DNA from 4 places in the Streptomyces sp. NPDC021020 genome. Region 3 is predicted to be linked to each of the others. Evidence: riboswitches for the same ligand, from Rfam matches in the RefSeq annotation. Region 3 holds a riboswitch; each other region holds the start of a gene.
The links. A riboswitch is a leader RNA that binds a small molecule or an ion and turns the genes downstream of it on or off. The one in region 3 is predicted to bind cobalamin.
Positions count from the first base shown of each region.

Region 1 (3,201 bases), on a different contig from region 3:
TTCGGCTCCAAGAGCCTGTCGGTGGCCGTCGCGATCACCGGCATCATCGCCACGATGCCCTACATCGCGCTGCAACTGGTGGGCATCCAGGCCGTCCTGGACGTCATGGGCGTCGGCGGCAGCGACGGCACCAACTGGTTCCTCAAGGACCTGCCGCTGCTCATCGCCTTCGGCGTGCTCGCCGCGTACACGTACTCCTCGGGGCTGCGCGCGCCCGCGCTCATCGCCTTCGTCAAGGACGCGCTGATCTACATCGTCATCGTGGTCGCCATCATCTACATCCCGTACAAGCTCGGCGGCTTCGACGACATCTTCAGCAAGGCCGGTGACGCCTACGCGGTGACGAACAAGCAGGGCGTCGCCCGCGGCTCCCTGGTGACCGGCCCGAAGGCCCAATGGGCGTACGCCACGCTGGCGATGGGCTCGGCGATGGCGCTCTTCCTCTACCCGCACTCGATCACCGCCGTGCTGTCCGGCAAGAGCCGCGACACCATCCGCCGCAACACCACGATCCTGCCGCTGTACTCGCTCATGCTCGGCCTGCTGGCGCTGCTCGGCTTCATGGCCATCGCGGACGGCGTCGGCGCGGGCGACCCGAAGTACAACAACCAGCTGGCCATCCCGCAGCTCTTCGAGAACGTCTTCCCGTCGTGGTTCGCGGGCGTCGCCTTCGCCGCGATCGGCATCGGGGCGCTCGTGCCCGCCGCCATCATGTCCATCGCCGCGGCGAACCTCTTCACCCGCAACATCTACAAGGACCTCATCAAACCGGACGCCACCCCGGCGCAGGAGACCGCGGTCTCCAAGGCCGTCTCGCTCGTGGTCAAGGTCGGCGCGCTGGTCTTCGTCCTCACCATGGACAAGACGGTGGCCATCAACTTCCAGCTGCTGGGCGGCATCTGGATCCTGCAGACCGTCCCGGCCATAGTGGGCGGCCTGTTCACCCGCTGGTTCCACCGCTGGGCGCTGCTCGCCGGCTGGGCGGCGGGTATGTTCTACGGCACATGGAAGGCGTACGAGCAGTCCAGCCCGGCGCAGTCGCACTTCGGCGGGAACGCGGACATGATCCCGCTGATCGGTGAGAAGGGTTACATCGGCCTGACGGCCTTCGTCCTCAACGCGGGCGTCGCGATCGTCCTGACGGTCGTCCTGCGGGCCTTCAAGGCCCCTGCGGGCGTGGACGAGACCTCGCCGGGCGACTACACCGCGGAGTCCGCCGCGGAGCTCCCGAGCCCCGCGACGCCGCCGGACACGACGGTCACCCCGGGCCTGCCCGAGCCGGCGTAGGGGCTGCGCCCGAAGGGGCGCGGGGAACTGCGCGAGCAACCACCCACCGGCCGGTGGTCCGGTACGCACCGAACTGCCCCTTCGGGCCGGTGACGACGTGCACGTGGTCGGTGGCTGAGCGCGCAGTTCCTCGCGCCCCTGGTGTACCCGGCGACACAACATCTAGCCCCGTCCATGTGCGGCAGCACAAGATGTATGCTCAACTCCGCTGCCCGCAGGGGAAGCCGGTGCGAATCCGGCGCTGCCCCGCAACGGTGAGCTGCCGCGCGCCCAAGCGCCACGCAGCGGAGCCCGATCGCCTGCCGGCAGACGGCGTTCCGGTCCGCGAACCGTGACGCCGCTGTGTCCGGGCCTCGTGGAGTGGGCTCCGCGGACGCGGCTCGGCATGCCCGCAGGGCTGCCGCGGCCCCCTCCGTCCCTCCCCGCGCGGCCGCCGCCGCTCATGTGGGAGACCGCATCACCGTGACCATCGCGCCCGAAGCCCCCGCAGCCACCGCCACCGCCACCACCGGCGCGCCCGACAGCGCCGACCTGCTGCGTACCCTCGTGGAGCTGTGTACCGACCTTCCCGACACCGACCCCGGCAGGGTCGCCGGCGCGGCGTTGCGGGGGCGCAGCGCGGCCGCGGACACGGCGGAGCTGCGGGTGCTGGCCACCGAGGCGGCGGCCGGGCTGATCTCGGAGGACCCGGCGTACTCGCGGCTGGCGGCGCGGCTGCTGACCGTGACGGTCGCCGAGGAGGCCGCGTCGCAGGGCGCGGTGTCCTTCACGGCCTCGATCGCGGTGGGGCACCGCGAGGGCCTGGTCGCCGACCGCACCGCCGACTTCGTCACCCGGCACGCGGCCCGGCTGGACGCCCTGGTCGAGCGGGCGCTCGCCGAGGGCGCCGACGACCGCTTCGGCTACTTCGGCCTGCGCACCCTCTACACCCGCTACCTGCTGCGGCACCCGCTGACCCGCAAGGTCGTCGAGACCCCGCAGCACTTCCTGCTGCGGGTGGCCGCGGGGCTGGCCGAGGACGAGAGCGCCGCGGCGCTGGACGAAGTGGCCGCGCTCTACCGGCTGATGAGCGCGCTGGACTACCTGCCCAGCTCCCCCACGCTCTTCAACTCCGGTACGCGGCACCCGCAGATGTCCTCGTGCTACCTGCTGGACTCGCCGCTCGACGAGCTGGACTCGATCTACGACCGCTACCACCAGGTGGCCCGGCTGTCGAAGCACGCGGGCGGCATCGGACTGCCCTTCTCCCGTATCCGCGCCCGCGGTTCGCTCATCCGCGGCACCAACGGGCACTCCAACGGCATCGTGCCCTTCCTGAAGACGCTGGACGCCTCGGTCGCGGCCGTGAACCAGGGCGGCCGCCGCAAGGGCGCCGCGGCGGTCTACCTGGAGACGTGGCACGCGGACGTCGAGGAATTCCTGGAGCTGCGCGACAACACCGGTGAGGACGCCCGGCGTACGCACAACCTGAACCTGGCGCACTGGGTGCCGGACGAGTTCATGCGCCGGGTCGAGGCGGACGCGCAGTGGTCGCTGTTCTCGCCGGTGGACGTACCGCAGCTCGTCGACCTGTGGGGCGACGACTTCGACACCGCCTACCGCGCCGCCGAGGCCGCCGGGCTCGCCCAGCGCACCCTGCCCGCACGGGAGTTGTACGGCCGCATGATGCGCACCCTGGCGCAGACCGGCCAGGGCTGGATGACGTTCAAGGACGCCGCCAACCGCACCGCCAACCAGACCGCGCGCCCCGGCCGTACCGTGCACTCGTCCAACCTGTGCACGGAGATCCTGGAGGTCACCGACGACTCCGAGACGGCCGTGTGCAACCTCGGCTCGGTGAACCTCAGCGCCTTCGTCACCGCCGAGGGGGACATCGACTGGGCGCGGCTGGACGAGACCGTGCACACCGCGGTG
Region 1 covers NZ_JBIRQQ010000004.1:69,120-72,320, reverse strand. The annotation lists gene mctP (monocarboxylate uptake permease MctP) at 1-1,287, shown strand, start outside; cobalamin riboswitch at 1,476-1,609, shown strand; gene ACH4SL_RS12340 (ribonucleoside-diphosphate reductase subunit alpha) at 1,750-3,201, shown strand, end outside.
Region 1: linked by a shared signal. The riboswitch ahead of ACH4SL_RS12340 (ribonucleoside-diphosphate reductase subunit alpha) and the one ahead of ACH4SL_RS28000 (CbtB-domain containing protein) in region 3 are both predicted to bind cobalamin.

Region 2 (3,201 bases), on a different contig from region 3:
TCGACGGCCGCGGCGGGCGGGGCGACGCCGCCGCGGGACAGCGCGAGCAGCGCCAGGGCCTGGGCGTCGGGCGAGGAGGCGCCGTAGAAGTCGCCGGGCGCGGTGCAATTGCCGAGGCTTCCCGCGACAGCGGTGCACACATGGTCGGTGAGGTCGGCGAGCAGGTCGCGGCCCCCGGTCTTCCTGGGGTCGCCGCCCAGGATCTCGGCGAGCAGCGCCAGGTTCGCGACGGCCGCCGGGCGCGGCACGGTGTCGGTGGCGTCGGGCAGCAGGTAGGCGTCGGCGTGCGCGGTCAGGTACGCGTCGAGCGCCCGCAGCGTGGCGTCCTGGCCGCCGGCCGCGGCCAGCGCGAGCGCGGTCTGCGCGGTGGAGGCGTAGTCGGTGCCGCCCCAGCCGTCGGGCACATGGTCGCCGCCCTCCAGTTGGCCCGTCAGCCAGGTCGCGGCCGCCGCGATGTCGGCGGGCCGCGCCGGGGTGGTGGGCGGCACGCTGGTCGGGGGCGCGCTGGTGGGCGGCGCGCTGGTCGGGGTGCCGCCGCCCTGGGCGCGTACGTCGTCCGGGGTGAAGGGCGGCTGGCCGGTGGTGCCGCCGATGTCGGTGGGGCCGAACGTCCACGCCTCGACCTCGCCGTCGGCCGGGTGGTCGCTGAACGCGCCGAGCGGGCTGTAGGCCCAGGTGTCCTGCCCGGCGGGCGCGATCCAGAAGGACCAGTACGCGTCGGCGGGCGGTGTCAGCACGCAGGCCTCGTCGGCGGGCGTCGGGTAGGGGGTGCCGCTGTCGAAGCCGTCGTTGCCGATCCGGCAGATGAAGCCGGGGCCGTCGTGCACCGTCCCGGCCGTGGTGAACCCGGCGTTGTGCAGCAGGTTGATACCCGTGGTGGGGTGCGCGTCGCAGCCGCGCAGCACCGGGCCGCCCCAGTGCCCGTAGTCCACCGCGACGATCGCGCCGGTCGTCGCCGTGCAGTCGCCGATCGGGTCGGCGTGTGCCGCGCCCGCCGACGTGACCAGCCCGGCGGTGCCGGCGAGCGTCGCCCCGGCGGTGAGCAGTACGGCGGTACGCGGCAGTCCACGGCCGCGGCGCCGGAAGAGTCGAAGCACGGGTCCCCCCGAGGTCGGCCGGCGGGGAGGGCGGGCCGCGGAGGAACGGGCGGCAGCTGGGCGGCGCCGGCCGGGTCGTCCGTGCCGTAGTCCTCGACGGCGATCGTGACTTGCTGTTCAGCGCAGGTAATCCGGCTCGCCCCCTGGACGGGGGCCTACGGTTGCGGGTCAGCGCCGGACTTCGACCGGCTTCCCCTGGCTGCTGAATCGGAAATGCGTTTCATGGCACCACGCGATCCGCTGTGACGTCAATGTCGCGCACAGTCGCGTGCCCCGCACGGGGCGGGAGGCGTGCCGACCCGCGTTCCCCGCCGCGCCCCCTCCCCCGGGATACCGTGTAGGCGTTCAGCCGACTGAAGAGTGGGGCGGGTATGGCGGAGGCGGGCGGGCGCGGTGTCCGGTAGCCCGCCGCTGCGCGTGCCCGTGGGGCGGGACGCCCCGCGCTGGACGACCTTCCGGGGCGAGCGCACGCTCGTCGTCGCCGCGCGTACGGTCACCTCGACCGTACGGGCACTGGAAACGCTTCCGGCGCTGCTGCGGGACGACCCCCGGGTGACCGTCGTCTTCGCCTACGACCCGACGTCCGCGTTCAGTTCGGGCGTGCTGGACCTGCTGAGCGGCAGCGGGTGCCGGGTCATGCCGTGGGAGCAGCTGGCGGACGTCTCCCCCGACCTCATCGTCTCGGCGAGCGAGAACATCGAGGTGCCCGAGGGCGACTGCCCGGTGCTGGTGCTGCCGCACGGCATCGGCTTCCAGAAGCTCGTCCCGGACTCCCGCAGCGCGCGGACCCGGCTGTCCGGTGTGGTGCCGGACGCGCTGCTGGAGAGCGGGCGGGCCTGGCTCGCGGTGTCGCACCCGGCGCAGGAGGAGCAGTTGGTCGCCGCCCACCCGAAGGCGGCCGGGCGGACGCTGCTGGTGGGCGACCCCTGCTTCGACGAGCTGGCCGCCAGCCGTCCGCGCCGGGCGGCGTACCGTACGGCGCTGGGCGTCGCGGAGCACCAGCGGCTGGTCGTGGTCAGCTCCACGTGGGGCCCCACCTCGCTGCTGGGCCGGCACCCGGACCTGCTCCCGCGGCTGCTCGCGCAGCTGCCCTGCGACGAATACCGGGTCGGCGCGATCATCCACCCCAACGTGTGGTCGGGCCACGGGGCGTGGCAGATCCGTACGCTGCTGGCCTCCGCGCTGGACGCGGGCCTGCTGCTGATCCCCGCCGTCCACGCGTGGCGGCCCGCGCTCGTCGCCGCGCACGTGCTGGTGGGCGACCACGGCTCGGTGACGCTCTACGGCGCGGCCAGCGGAACACCCGTCCTGCTGACGGGGATCGGCGCGGACGCGGTGCCGGGTACGGCCGTCCACGCGCTGGCCGCCGCCGCGCCGCGGCTCGAACCCCGCGGGGATCTGCTCGGGCAGGTGCGGGCGGCCGCGGCGGAGCAGCACGCGGCCGAGCGGTACGCCGAGGTCGCCGGCCAGGCCTTCGCCGAGCCCGGCCACGCGCTCGCCCGCCTGCGCGGCGCCGTCTACCGCTTCCTGGAGCTGCCGGAACCGGCCGCGGCGCCGCCGGCGCCCCTCGTACTGCCGGCCGCGGACTCCCCTGCCGGGCCGGTCACGTCGTGGCTGGTGACGACGGGCGTGGCGGCGGGCGGCGACGCGCCGGTCGTCACCGTCCGCCGTGTCCCGGCGGCGGTCGCCGGGTACGCGGCCGCGGGTCCGGACACCGGCGCGTCCTTCACCCACCTGGCGAGCACGGACGACGAGCGCGACCACCGGCTGACCGAGAGCGCCTCCGTCCTGCTGCGCGCCCGCCCCGCCGCCACGGCCGTCGAGGCGCTGCGCTGGATCGGGGACCGCCTCGACGAGCTGCCCGGCGCCCTCCTCGCGGCCGCGGCCGTCCGTGGCGGCGGCACACTGGTCGGGCTCAGGGACGGCCGCGTCGTGGAGGTGGACGCGACCGGTCCCACGCGCGACCCGGGCCTGCCCGCCGCGGTCGTCCACGCCTGCCTGCTCACCGGCGCGCCGCTGGACGGCGCGGTGGTGACGCTGCGGGTGGGCGAGCGGCCGGGCGAGGACGCGGCCCTGCGGCTGCGCCCCGCGCCCCTGGCCCGTT
Region 2 covers NZ_JBIRQQ010000015.1:188,154-191,354, forward strand. The annotation lists gene ACH4SL_RS34810 (prenyltransferase/squalene oxidase repeat-containing protein) at 1-1,097, opposite strand, end outside; cobalamin riboswitch at 1,201-1,348, opposite strand; gene ACH4SL_RS34815 (hypothetical protein) at 1,491-3,201, shown strand, end outside; gene ACH4SL_RS34820 (NB-ARC domain-containing protein) at 3,200-3,201, opposite strand, start outside.
Region 2: linked by a shared signal. The riboswitch ahead of ACH4SL_RS34810 (prenyltransferase/squalene oxidase repeat-containing protein) and the one ahead of ACH4SL_RS28000 (CbtB-domain containing protein) in region 3 are both predicted to bind cobalamin.

Region 3 (3,201 bases):
GTCCGTGGGAGTGTGCAGGGCGCAGTCGCCGCACAGGGCGCCGCGGCGGTCGGGGGCGGCCCGGTAGATGAGGCAGCAGCTGCGGCGGCGGAAGGCGCCGGCGGCCGTGCGGTCGCGCTGCGCGCGCAGCGGTTCGCGGTCCAGCAGCGCAGCGGCGAACTCCGCGGTGGCGGCGGCCAGTTCCGGGCGGGCGGCGGCGATCATGGCCGCGGCGCCGTTGACGGCGGAGGCGGTGTTGCCCAGCAGGATGTGCCGGGAGACGCCGAGTGGGACGTGGAGGGCGGCGAGCTCGGCGAGCGGCCCGTCGTGCAGCCGGGCGGCGAAGGCGTCGGCGAGCGGGCCGGGCGGCCGGACGGGGCCGCGCAGCGCGGCGGCGGGCAGTGAGAGGGGTACGGGGCCGCCGAGGACGGGCCGCCAGCGGGCGGCGGCGAGCGGGTGGTCCAGGAGCACGCCGTGCAGGACGGCGGCGGCGAGCGCGGGTGACACCAGGCGCGCGGCGAGGCCGAGGTGGGCGACGGACGCGCCGACGCGGGCCTCGACGGCGTCCGGCCGCCGCCCGCTCGCGGCGGCCAGCCACGCGCGTACGGCCTCGGCCCGGTCGGCGACGGCGGGCCCGTCGAGGGCCTGCCACCCCGCGTCGCCGGGCGCGGACGCCGTACCCGCCGCCGTGTCCTCGTGCGTCGTGAAGGCGAAGAAGGGCCCGAGCGCGGTGATCTCGGCGACCACCGCGCCCGCGTCCTTCGTTCGTGGTGCGGGAGGTGTCATGCGGGCGACGGAGCCGTTCCGCGTACGGGGGCGCCCGCCGTCGCGGGGCGCAGGACGCGTTCGGCGAGCGGCGCGAAGACGAGGCCGAGCGCGGACCACAGCAGCAGTTGCGCGCCCACGGAGTAGAAGCGGAAGGCGAAGAGGACGTCGGCCGGGAAGCCGGGGAAGACGATGTTCCCCTTGGCGTCGGTGAGCGGCTGGGGCGTCTCGGTGGCGTGGTCGCCGTAGTGCTCCTTGTTCCAGCCGAGGTGCCCGAGCGACGGCAGGAGGAGCATGACGACGCCGATGGCGACGACGAACGCGGCGCCGGCCAGCAGCGTGGCGTTCCAGTTGCCGAAGCGCGCCTGGAGCCGGCGGCCCAGCCAGACGGCGCCGACGAGGAAGGCGACCGAGCACACCACCATGATCAGGTAGAGGCCGCTGCGGGCCCTGATGGTCTCCTCGTGGCCGATGGCCGGCGGGTTGGCGGGGTATTTGAGGAACGGCACCAGGTACATGCCGAGGAATCCGCCGCCCGCCACGAGCAGGGCGAGGTTGCGGGCGCGCAGCCCGCCGACCCGCCCGAGGCAGACGGTGTAGGCGACGGCGAGGAGCGCGCCCATCGCCATGCCGAAGACGATCATTCCGACGCCGATGCCGACGTCCGCCTGGACGGTGCGGCTGAACAGGTCGGAGCCCGCGGCCTCGGGTGCGATCCCGGCCGCCTTGTCGAGGGCGGTCTGCGCGGCGTCACGGCCGCTCTCGTAGTCGATGGCCTTGCCGATGTACGGCTCGGCGAAGATGCGGGCGAAGACGAAGGCGAGCAGCCCGGCGACTGCGCCGGCGAGGACGCCGCGCAGCACGAGTTTCTTTTCCATGTCGAGTTGTCCGTTGCGAGGGGATGGGGGGACGCGGGGGCTTCCGGGCGCGACGGTCCGCCGCCCTCGGGGCGGCGGACCGGCCGGCCGTCAGTGGCAGGGGAAGCCGAGGAAGTGGCGTGCGTCGTGGACGAACTCGTGGATGTGCATGTCCTTGCCGAACACGGAGACGGCACCCTGGTCGACGCCGATGAAGTAGTAGGCGGCGAGCGCGAGGAACGTGGCGCCGACGAGCCACAGCGCGGCCTTGGTGACCGGCAGGACAACCGGTGTGGCGGCGGGGCGGGCAGGGGAAATGCTGCTCAAGATGAGCCCTCCTTCGGGGATCGTGCGTCCCTGGTCTGCTGGGCGTCGTGATGAGCGGGTGTCTGACTCCCCGTCTCGCCCGAAGGCGGCGGCGGGATCACAGTGGCGCGACCGTGCCGGAGTTCCACCGGCTTCCCCATGCCATCACTTACCCCGTGAGCGTAGGGCTCCGTTCTGTCATGCGTCAATCAGGGCGAATCGGCGATCACCAGGGGTTCCGCGTGTGTGATCAAGCTCTCCGGGGCCGGGGGCGGCCTATTGCACATCGTTCGCAACTAGTAGTCTGATGCGGTAAGCACCACACCGGCCGCTCCCCGGAGGACGAAGGAATGAGCAGCACCACCGAGGCCCCGGCCCCCGCCGGATCACGTCTGCGACGGATGAAGCACTCGATGACCCGGGCGGAGTGGACCCGGCTCGGCGGCATGGCGGCGTTCATCGTCGCCCTCCATGTGATCGGCTGGTTCACGCTGGTGGCGATCGTGGCGCCGGAGCACTACAGCGTCGGCACCAAGTCCTTCGGCATCGGCATCGGTGTGACCGCGTACACGCTCGGCATGCGGCACGCCTTCGACGCCGACCACATCGCGGCGATCGACAACACCACCCGCAAGCTCATGCACGAGGGCAAGCGCCCGCTGTCGGTGGGCTTCTGGTTCTCGCTGGGCCACTCCAGCATCGTCTTCGGGCTGGCCGTGCTGCTGTCGCTGGGCATCAAGTCGCTCTCCGACCCGGTCGAGAACGACGACTCCCAGCTGCACTCCGTCACCGGCTGGATCGGGACGACCGTCTCGGGGACGTTCCTCTACGCCATCGCGATCATCAACCTGCTGATCCTGGCCGGGATCTGGAAGGTCTTCCGGCAGATGCGCGGCGGGCACTTCGACGAGGCCGCGCTCGAGGAGCACCTGAACAACCGCGGGTTCATGAACCGGCTGCTCGGCCGGGTGATGAAGTCGATCACCAAGCCCTGGCAGATGTACCCGCTGGGGCTGCTGTTCGGCCTGGGCTTCGACACCGCGACCGAGATCGCCCTGCTGGTGCTGGCCGGGTCCGGCGCCGCCTCCGGGCTGCCCTGGTACGCGATCCTGTGCCTGCCGGTCCTCTTCGCGGCGGGCATGTGCCTGCTGGACACGATCGACGGCTCGTTCATGAACTTCGCCTACGAGTGGGCCTTCTCCAAGCCCGTCCGCAAGGTCTACTACAACCTGACCATCACCGGCCTGTCGGTCGCGGTGGCCCTCATCATCGGCACCGTGGAGCTGCTGGGCCT
Region 3 covers NZ_JBIRQQ010000010.1:33,351-36,551, forward strand. The annotation lists gene ACH4SL_RS27990 (hypothetical protein) at 1-765, opposite strand, end outside; gene ACH4SL_RS27995 (CbtA family protein) at 762-1,622, opposite strand; gene ACH4SL_RS28000 (CbtB-domain containing protein) at 1,713-1,928, opposite strand; cobalamin riboswitch at 1,964-2,095, opposite strand; gene ACH4SL_RS28005 (HoxN/HupN/NixA family nickel/cobalt transporter) at 2,258-3,201, shown strand, end outside.

Region 4 (3,201 bases), on a different contig from region 3:
GTCATGAAGGTCCTGATCCCGGCGCTCGCCGCCCCCTTCGTGGCGGGCCTCGCCGCCTTCGTCGCGACCCGGCTCAGCTACCGGCTGGACCGCAAGGCCGACCCGCGGGCGACCGCGAAGGGCTACCGCGCCGGGCAGATCGCCTCGGCCGGGCTCGTCTCGCTCGCGCACGGCACCAACGACGCGCAGAAGACCATGGGCGTGATCACCCTCGCGCTGATCACCGGCGGCGTCGTCGCCCCGCACTCCGACCCGCCGCTGTGGGTCATCGTCTCGGCGGGCGCGGCGATCGCGCTGGGCACGTACATCGGCGGCTGGCGGATCATCCGCACGATGGGCAAGGGCCTCACCGACATCCAGCCGCAGCAGGGCTTCGCGGCGCAGACCGGCGCCGCCGCCACCATCCTGGCCTCGTCCCACCTGGGCTTCGCGCTGTCCACCACGCAGGTGTGCTCCGGCTCGGTGATGGGCGCGGGGCTGGGCCGCAGCGGCGCGGTGGTGCGCTGGAGCACCGCGGGGCGGATGGTCGCCGCGTGGGCGCTGACGCTGCCCGCGGCCGGGCTGGTCGGCGCGGGCGCCGCGCTGCTGGCCGACCAGGGCAACTGGGGGGTGGCCGCGGTCGCCGTGCTGGGGCTCGCGGTGTGCGCCGCGATCCGCCACGCGGCGCGCCGCAGGCCCGTCACGCACGCCAACGTCAACGACGAGGTCGCCGACGACACGGCGGGAGTCCCCGAGCCGCAGGGCGCGGTGACCGCGGCCATCGCCGCCGTGATCCCGCCGCCGGCCGGCACCCCCGCCCCCACCGCGACGGTCTGAAGGAGTCCCGAATGAGCATCGACTGGCACGCCCTCGGCTCGGTCCTGGTCGTCACGCTGCTGTCCACCGTCGGCCTGGTCGGCGTCTTCACCCTCGGCGTCGTCGGCCTGTCCCGGCCGGCGGGCGGACCCGGCGGCCTGGCCGCGCGCGGCGGCGCCTACGCGTGCTTCGCCGCGTGCGCGGCGGCGGTCGCGTGGGGGATCTGGCTCATCGTCGCCAAGTAGCGCCCGCGCGCCGCGCTCAGCACCGCGCTGAACACCACTGCCCGGCGGCGGGGTGTGGACCTCACCACACTCCGTCGCCGCAGGTCAAGGGCAGGTTGACGCGGTCGTTGCGGCCGTGGTGGACTGCCGGATGCCATACGGCGGCAGGAGAGGAAGTCCGGTGCGAATCCGGCGCGGTCCCGCCACTGTCACCGGGGAGTGCACTCCCGAACCCGTACGTCACGGCCGGCTCGCCGGCTGGAAGACCCGGGAGTGCGTAGATCCGGGAGCCAGGAGACTCTCACCGCCGGTCACGTCGAACCAGGGCGCGGACCCTGAGTGAGGACAACAGCCATGCCCGGCGCCACTCCCCCACCGATCTGCTCCGTTCCGTCCCCCCGAGGTGTGACGGCGGTCTGAGCCATGCGTGCCGATCGCACCTACGCGTACGGCGCCGCACTCGGCTTTCTCGGCGATCTCGTCGCGGGTGACCCGCGCCGCGGCCACCCGGTCGCGGCGTTCGGGCGCGTGGCGGGTGCGCTGGAGCGCCGGATGTGGCGTGACGACCGGCTCACCGGTGCCGTGTACGCGGCGCTGTGCACCGGGGCCGCGGCGTCCGCCGCCGGGCTCGCGGCGCGTGCCGCCCGCCGCTCCCCCGCCGCGTCCACCGCGCTGGCCGCGGCCTGCACCTGGGCCGTGCTCGGCGGCACCTCGCTGGCCCGCGAGGCCCGGGCGGTGGGCGCCGCGCTCGAAGCGGGCGACCTCGACGCGGCCCGGGCCCGGCTGCCGCACCTGTGCGGGCGCGACCCGCAGCACCTGGACGCCGCCGGGATCGCCCGCGCGGTCGTCGAGTCCGTCGCCGAGAACACCTCGGACGCGGTCGTCGGCGCGCTGGTGTGGGGCGCGGCCGCGGGCCCCGCCGGGCTCGCGGGTTTCCGCGCCGCCAACACGCTGGACGCGATGGTGGGCCACCGCTCCCCGCGCCATCTGCGGTTCGGCTGGGCCGCGGCGCGCTTCGACGACGCGGTGGGCCGGCCCGGCGCCCGCCTCACCGCGGCCCTCGCCGTCCTCGCGGGAGCGCACCCGGGCGCCGCCTGGCGCACCTGGCGCCGCGACGCCGCCGCCCACCCGAGCCCCAACGCGGGCCCGGTGGAGGCCGCCTTCGCGGGCGCCCTGCGCGTCCGTCTGGGTGGCACCCTCTCCTACGCGGGCCGGATCGAGCACCGGGCCGTCCTGGGCGCGGAATTCCCGCCGCCGGGTGCGGCGGACATCGAGCGGGCGGTCGTCCTGTCCCGCCGGGTGTCGGCACTGGCGCTGGCGGTGAGCGTGCTGCCGTCGCTGGTGGGCGGCCGCGGGCCGGTTTCTTTCCCGCCCCGACGCCGGGCAGCCCGTACGAGCGGACCGGCGGTGCCGAACACCCGGCAGGGGGAGGCGCCGTGAGGGGCCTCATGGTCGCGGGCACCGCGTCCGACGCGGGCAAGAGCGTCGTCACCGCGGGGATTTGCCGCTTCCTGGTGCGGCAGGGCGTGCGGGTCGCCCCCTTCAAGGGGCAGAACATGTCGCTCAACTCCTTCGTCACGCGCGACGGCGCGGAGATCGGGCGGGCCCAGGCCGTACAGGCGCAGGCCGCCCGGGTGGAGCCGTCCGCGCTGATGAATCCGGTGCTGCTCAAGCCGGGCGGCGACCGCAGCAGCCAGGTGGTGCTGCTGGGCAGGCCGGTGGGCGAGATGTCGGCCCGCGGCTACCACGGGGACGGCGGTTTCCAGGGCGAGTTGGTGGACGTCGTCGCCGACTGCCTGGAGCAGCTGGCGCGTTCGTACGACGCGGTGGTCTGCGAGGGCGCCGGGAGCCCCGCGGAGATCAACCTGCGGCGTACCGACATCGTCAACCTGGGCCTGGCGCACCGTGTGAAGCTCCCCGCGCTGCTGGTGGGCGACATCGACCGCGGCGGCGTCTTCGCGGCGTTCTTCGGGACGACCGCGCTGCTGCCGCCCGAGCAGCAGGCGCTGCTCGCGGGCTACGTCGTCAACAAATTCCGCGGCGACGTGACGCTGCTGGAGCCGGGCCTGGAGATGCTGCGCGGGCTGACGGGCCGCCCGACGCTGGGCGTGCTGCCGTACGCGCGGGGCCTGGTCATCGACGAGGAGGACGGCCTGCACGTCCGCGAGCACGCCGCGGGCGA
Region 4 covers NZ_JBIRQQ010000009.1:330,822-334,022, reverse strand. The annotation lists gene ACH4SL_RS27500 (anion permease) at 1-816, shown strand, start outside; gene ACH4SL_RS27495 (hypothetical protein) at 828-1,040, shown strand; cobalamin riboswitch at 1,189-1,320, shown strand; gene ACH4SL_RS27490 (cobalamin biosynthesis protein) at 1,443-2,459, shown strand; gene ACH4SL_RS27485 (cobyric acid synthase) at 2,468-3,201, shown strand, end outside.
Region 4: linked by a shared signal. The riboswitch ahead of ACH4SL_RS27490 (cobalamin biosynthesis protein) and the one ahead of ACH4SL_RS28000 (CbtB-domain containing protein) in region 3 are both predicted to bind cobalamin.